Linked DNA regions of Aquibium oceanicum. The protein of the gene in region 1 interacts with the protein of each later gene in a pairwise test. Links are inferred from orthologs where the notes say so. Each region holds a gene or a part of one and is shown on either strand. Other genes may lie near its edges.

Region 1 (3,312 bases):
CAGCATGTGGCCGTGGTCGCGATAGGCGGTGATCATCTGGTCACCGTCCTTCATCGCCAGCCTGAGGCCGGTGACGACGGCCTCTTGGCCGATGTAGAGGTGGCAGAAGCCGCCGATGAAACCCATGCCGTAGAGCTGGCCGGCCTTCTCCTCGAAGCGCCGGATCAGAAGCATGCCGCGATAGGCGGCGAGTTCCTGGTCCTTGTCGAACTCGGAGGGTTCGGGGGCCTTTACCGCCGCGGCGCTATCGGCAGCGGCCTTCGGTTTCGCGGACGTCTTCTTCGTCGCGGCCTTCATGCGTCACTCCCTGTTCCTGTCTTCTTACGGACGGCGGGGAGGCTGCGTCTTGGCGTTCCTCCCCAGGATGGAAGGAAAGCTAACACGGCTTCACGCTTTCAGCCACGCGGAAAAGTGCATGGCAGTCATGCAGCTAAGCACTTATGATCGCACGGAAAATGCGCTATTAACCGGTATTCGGTTAATTTGATTTGCCAAAGGCGCGCATGATGGTGAGCTCGTCCGGCGCCGACATGTTGAGCGCACGGCGCGTCTGCTCGTCCAGCATGTCCTTCTCAAGCGTCCCGTCTCGCAGCAGCGCGATGCGCTCTTCGAGTTCCTCCCGCCGCTCCCGCTTCGAGGCGAGCGTGGAGGTCAACTCCGCGGTCCGTTCCTCCAGCCTGTACTTGGCGTAGATGCCGAACTCGCCATGGAAGGCGTGATAGCCGAAATAGCTCAAAAACAGCGCCGTAAGCGCCGGGACGATCAGACGGCCGGTGTTTCGTTTCTTGTGCTGGCGGGTCCACATGGAGGGCGTAAATCCTTTGCCCCCTTATGGCCCGATCGTGCTTAACGCGCGGTTACGCGGTCATCCCTTCAGGATGCCCTTGCCAGCATAACGCGCCTGCTTGCCGAGCTCCTCCTCGATGCGGATGAGCTGGTTGTACTTGGCGAGCCGGTCGGAGCGCGCCAGCGAGCCTGTCTTGATCTGCCCGCAGTTCGTGGCGACGGCGAGATCGGCGATGGTGGAATCCTCCGTCTCGCCCGAGCGGTGCGACATGACAGCCGTGTAGGCCGCCCGGTGCGCGGTATCGACGGCGTCGAGCGTCTCGGTCAGGGTGCCGATCTGGTTGACCTTGACCAGGATGGAGTTGGCCACGCCCATGCGGATGCCGTCGCGCAGGCGCGCCGAATTGGTGACGAACAGATCGTCGCCGACGAGCTGGCACTTCTGCCCGGCGATGTCGGTCAGGATCTTCCAGCCCTCCCAGTCGTCCTCCGCCATCCCGTCCTCGATCGAGATGATCGGGTAGTCGGCCACGAGTTTCGCCAGGTACTTGGCCTGGGCCTTGGCGTCGCGGGTCTTCTTCTCGCCCTCGTAGACGTAGTTGCCGTCCTTGAAGAACTCGGTCGCGGCGCAGTCGAGCCCGATGCCGACGTCCTCGCCCGGCTTGTAGCCGGCCTTCTCGATCGACCCCATGATGAAGTCGAGCGCCGCGTTGGCGTTCTTCAGGTTCGGCGCGAAGCCGCCCTCGTCGCCGACATTGGTGTTGTGGCCGGCGTCCTTCAGCCCCTTCTTCAGCGTATGGAATATCTCCGAGCCCCAGCGCACGGCGTCGCGCAGCGTCGGCGCGCCGACCGGCATGATCATGAATTCCTGGAAGTCGATCGGGTTGTCGGCATGCGCCCCGCCGTTGATGATGTTCATCATCGGCACGGGAAGCACGTGCGCGCCGGCGCCGCCGACATAACGGTAGAGCGGCAGACCGGCCGCTTGCGCCGCGGCCTTCGCCACGGCCATCGAGACGCCCAGAATGGCGTTGGCGCCGAGCCGGCTCTTGTTCTGCGTGCCGTCGAGTTCGATCATCGTCTGGTCGATGTGAATCTGGTTCTCGGCGTCCATGCCGCCGATCGCCTCGAAGATCTCGCCGTTGACGGCCTCGACGGCCCGCTCGACGCCCTTCCCGAGGTAGCGCGCGCCGCCGTCGCGCAGTTCCACCGCCTCGTGCGCGCCCGTCGAGGCGCCCGAAGGCACCGCGGCGCGGCCCATGGACCCGTCCTCCAGAACCACGTCGACCTCGACGGTCGGATTGCCGCGGCTGTCGAGAATCTCGCGGCCGATGATGTCGACGATGGCGGTCATGGAACGTCCCTCTTTGCTGTCCCGAAAGGTCGCGCCTCTCTTAGCGGACGCCGGGCAAAAGGCAATCCGATCGGGGCGTCCGTGTCGCCGCGCCTGGCGTTTTCCGGGTTCAGGCCGCCTTCACTGTCGAGCGGAACTTGCCCATCAGGTACGGGCCGGACCTGACCGGCGCATATTTCGGCTGTTCGCCGGGCGCCAGGCACGAGGGAATGCAAGCGATCTCCTGATGCCAGTTCGGTTGGTGGAAGAAGGCGAAGGACTGGCGACGGCTGGTGCCGCCCGAGTCGGCTGCCGGGTTAACGACGCGGTGCAGAGTCGAGACCCAGCGATCGTTCGTCCACAGCGCCATCAGGTCGCCGATGTTGATCACGAAAGCACCCGGCACCGGCGGCACGGGACGCCAGACCTTCTCGGGCGTGAAGATCTCGAGCCCGCCGGAACCGGCCTGTGGCAAAAGGATGGTGAGGCTGCCGTAGTCGGTATGGGCTCCGGCCCGCAGCTGCCCCGGCTTCGGTGGCACCGGCTGCTGCGGATAGTTCAGCGCGCGCAGCGCGCTGATCGGCTTGTCGATGGTCGGGGCGAAGAAATCCTCGTCGAGCTTCAGCGCCACGGCGAAGACGCGCATGATGCGTGCCGCCAGATCCTCCATGGCCTGGTAATAGGCTTCCCACGCGTCGCGGAAACCGGCCAGCGCGTCGGGCCAGATCGTCGGCGCATAGCAGAAGGCGAGAGCGTCCGGATCATCGACGCCTTCCGGCACGCCGAGCGGCCCGCCGTTGAAGCTCTCCTTGAGGTCGGGCGGCGTGTCCTCCCCTTTCGAACGGGCGAGCGCTTCCGAGTCCGGACCGAGGTATCCGTAGGGATAGCCAGGATAAGGCGCCTTCGCCTGCTGCTTTCGCTCGGCCGGAAGATCGAAGAAATCGTGCGCCGCTGACCATGCGCCGTCGATTATCGCTTGCGGCACGCCGTGGCCGCTGACTGCCAGGAAGCCGGTCGATCGGCAAATCGCGTCGACCTCGCCGCCGAGCCACGCCCGTTCCTCCGTCCCGGCCGCCTCGAAACGCGACAGGTCGAAGATCGGGAAGTCGGCTCGGGGCATCGGTGTTCCTCTGGTGCTTCCGCCTCAGATTACCTCCAAACGAGTCACGTGTCGAAACCTTCGGTTTAGAATG
Region 2 (3,281 bases), 1.4 Mb from region 1 along the record:
GCTGGCAGTGGCGTTCCGGCGCAGCGACGCGTCGGTGGTCGTGCGCGACTTCATCGCAGCGACCCGCCGCCGCGCGAGGTCCCTTTCGACCGAATCCAGGCCCGCAGTCTCCGGTAATGGAGAATGAGGGCATTTCCACCGGAACATGCCCGCCTCCCGTTCGTTCGGAACGTCACGAGGAGGACGCCATGTTGCGCAGGCTGCTGATGCTGTTGGCAATAGCCATCCGCCCCAGGCGCAAGCCGGTCACGCCCGAGGAGAGGCTGCGGCGCGCCGGACTGGCGCCGGAATTCTTCGGCGCCACGAGCGCGCGGAAATCGGGTCCGAAGTCGAAGGTCTGACCGGGATGGACCATCACGCGTCCAGTTGGCAGCGGTCAGGCGTAGGCCAGCCAGATGGCCAGAACGAGCAACGCAATGCCGCCCCTAGCCAGAACCGGATGCCGCCGCCGAGCACTCAGTGTCGAAGCCCGCGAGCCAGTCTCCCGTGCGGCCCTTCCGGAAATCGCCCCAGTCGCGGATTTCCGATCCAAGGCAGCAGCCCGACAATGGTCCTGGAACGGAACCGCCGGCTCAGGTCTGCGCCGGCAAGGTTCCGAGCGCGGTGGGAAGGTCTTGCAGGCTGACGAGCACGTGGTCGGCTCCGAGAGCATCCGGCGCCTCCGGCGTATAGCCACCGCGTACCAGGGCGACCGCAATGCCCGCCGCCCTGGCGGAGCGGGCGTCCGCCGCGCTGTCTCCGACCATCAGCGCTTGGCCGGCCGCGACATCCATCCTCGCCAGCGCGGCGAACAGCATGTCGGGCGCGGGCTTCTTGGCGATGCCGGGCTCCGCGCCCTGCACCGCCGCGAGGAACGGTGAAAAGCCGTAGTGGTCGACCACGGCGCGCGTGAACGGCATCGGCTTGTTGGAGACGACGGCGAGCTTCAAGCCCGCTGCCGAAAGGGCGGCGAGGCTTTCGCGGGCACCGGGCAGCACGGTCGTGAGGCGGGTCAGGTGCCGACCGTAGATCGGCATCATTTCGGCCACGGCATCGTCGAGCGCGCCGCCTTCGAGCGGCCGTCCACGTGCCGCGAAAGCCCGTTCGACGAGCTTGGCCACCCCGTTGCCGATCATCGCCCGCACGTCCGCCAGCAAATGCGCCGGCAACCCGTGCTGCGCCATCAGTTCGTTGGTCGCGGCTGCGATGTCGGGCGCGGAATCGACCAGCGTGCCGTCGAGGTCGAAGAGGACCGCCTTCGGCCAGCCGTCAGGTCGTCCGACGAGGAGCGGCGCGTCGCTCACGCCGCGCACCGCATCGCGCCATCCGACGCCCGCCGGATCGCGGCGATATTTTCCGCATAGGCCTGTTCGGTTCCGCCCTTGAACACCGCCGAACCTGCCACGAGGACGTTTGCCCCCGCCGCCGCGACCAGCGGCGCCGTCTCAGGCGTGACGCCGCCGTCGATCTCGATGTCGATCGGCCGCGACCCGATCATCGCCTTCACCCGCGCCACCTTCTCGACCACCGACGGTATGAAAGCCTGGCCGCCGAAGCCGGGGTTGACCGTCATGAGGAGCACGAGGTCGAGCCGGTCGAGCACGTATTCGATGACGCTCTCCGGCGTCGCGGGGTTCAGCGAAACGCCGGCCTTCTTGCCGAGGTCGCGGATCGCCTGTAGCGAACGATCGAGATGCTTCGTCGCTTCGGCGTGGACCGTAATGATGTCGCAGCCGGCATCGGCGAAGGCGGCGAGATACGGATCGGCTGGTTCGATCATCAGGTGGCAGTCGAAGACCTTCCTGGACCGACCACGCACCGCCTTGATGACGGGTGCGCCGAAGGTGATGTTGGGCACGAAATGCCCGTCCATCACGTCGAGGTGGATCCAGTCGGCTCCCGCGCGGTCCACCGCCTCGATCTCTTCGCCCAGCCGCGAGAAATCGGCCGAGAGGATTGAAGGGGCGATGATGGTGCTGGTCATGTCGAGCTTCCCTGGCTCATGCCGGTCGCAGCCGGCTTCGCGTCAGGCGCTGACATGGCTTGCGCGACGCCGGATGGCAAGGGTGGTGGCGTGCGGCCTGTGAAAAACGCGGTTGCGGCGCGGAAGCCTACGCGTCGAGCAGCAACACATCGTCGGGCGAGAAGCTGATCGAGGCTTTTTCACCGGCGACGGGCGGCGGGCTCGCCGGGTTGTTGAAGGTGTCGAGCGACACCAAATCGTCGCCGAGCGCGACGCGCACGCGGATGACGGAGCCAAGGAAGGAAACCTCGCGGATCACGCCGGTCGCGGTCGCCACGCGGCCCTGGCCATGGCCGAGCGAGATAGCCTCCGGCCGCAGCGCCAGCGATATCTGCTCTCCCGCCTTGCGGCCGGTGAGCGGGCGGCCGGTGAGAACCTCTTCCGAGCCGATCCGCACGATGCCCTTTTCGGCGTCGGCGACCTTGCCCTCCAGCACGTTGAGCGTGCCGACAAACCCCGCCACGAAGCGTGTCGCCGGCTTGTTGTAGATCTCGAACGGTGTGCCGACCTGTTCGGCGCGGCCGTTGTACATCACCACGATCCGGTCGGACATCGACAGCGCCTCTTCCTGGTCGTGCGTGACGAAGATGGTCGTGATTCCGAGTTCCTTCTGGATGGCGCGGATTTCCTCGCGCAGCGACACGCGCACCTTGGCGTCGAGGGCGGAGAGCGGCTCGTCGAGGAGAAGCACCTGCGGCTTGCCCGCCATCGCGCGGGCGAGCGCCACGCGCTGCTGCTGGCCGCCCGAAAGCTGGTAGGGATAGCGTCCGCCGAACTCCTGCAGCTTGATCAGTTCCAGCATCTCGCCGACGCGCGCCTGCATCTGCGCCTTGGGCATGCCGGCCACCTTGAGGCCGAAGCCGATGTTCTGCGCCACCGTCATGTTCGGAAACAGTGCATAGGCCTGGAACACCATGCCGATGTTGCGCTGGTTGGGCTTCAGGCGGGTGACGTCCTTGCCGCCGATGAACACCGAGCCGGAGCTGGGCTCCTCGAAGCCGGCGACGATCCGGAGCATCGTGGTCTTGCCGCAGCCCGAGGGGCCGAGGAAGGAGACGAATTCGCCCTGGCGGACGTCGAGGTTGAACTCCTGTACGACCACGGTCGTGCCGAAGGCCTTGTGCACCTGACGGATGGAGAGGAACGTGTCTGACATGGCGGTACGTCTCTCCGGAAATCAGTGCGGCTGGGCCGGCGGCCGCGGCGCGAAGCGCGACACCACCTGGATCAAGGCCATGCAGCTCCAGGTGATGCCGAAGGCGATGACGGCGAGCGCGGC

The links.
Region 2: the proteins of eno (region 1) and rpe interact in binary tests that used the Escherichia coli proteins (3 or more experiments, as listed by UniProt). The link is inferred for Aquibium oceanicum from one-to-one orthologs.

The regions. Positions count from the first base shown.
Region 1 is NZ_CP018171.1:3,139,089-3,142,400, forward strand. What follows is about bases 4-2,999. They hold eno (phosphopyruvate hydratase), read right to left. Parts: upstream 2,141-2,999; coding sequence 866-2,140; downstream 4-865. Other genes in these bases: pdhA (pyruvate dehydrogenase (acetyl-transferring) E1 component subunit alpha), read right to left, coding at 4-297; BSQ44_RS15335 (FtsB family cell division protein), read right to left, coding at 479-805; BSQ44_RS15345 (isopenicillin N synthase family dioxygenase), read right to left, coding at 2,250-2,999. Outside these bases: more of pdhA, read right to left, coding at 1-3; more of BSQ44_RS15345, read right to left, coding at 3,000-3,239. UniProt on the Escherichia coli protein: Catalyzes the reversible conversion of 2-phosphoglycerate (2-PG) into phosphoenolpyruvate (PEP). It is essential for the degradation of carbohydrates via glycolysis.
Region 2 is NZ_CP018171.1:4,526,791-4,530,071, forward strand. What follows is about bases 122-3,086. They hold rpe (ribulose-phosphate 3-epimerase), read right to left. Parts: upstream 1,964-3,086; coding sequence 1,280-1,963; downstream 122-1,279. Other genes in these bases: BSQ44_RS22105 (LysR family transcriptional regulator), read left to right, coding at 122-127; BSQ44_RS27020 (hypothetical protein), read left to right, coding at 189-341; gph (phosphoglycolate phosphatase), read right to left, coding at 573-1,283; BSQ44_RS22120 (ABC transporter ATP-binding protein), read right to left, coding at 2,091-3,086. Outside these bases: more of BSQ44_RS22105, read left to right, coding at 1-121; more of BSQ44_RS22120, read right to left, coding at 3,087-3,158; BSQ44_RS22125 (ABC transporter permease), read right to left, coding at 3,180-3,281. UniProt on the Escherichia coli protein: Catalyzes the reversible epimerization of D-ribulose 5-phosphate to D-xylulose 5-phosphate.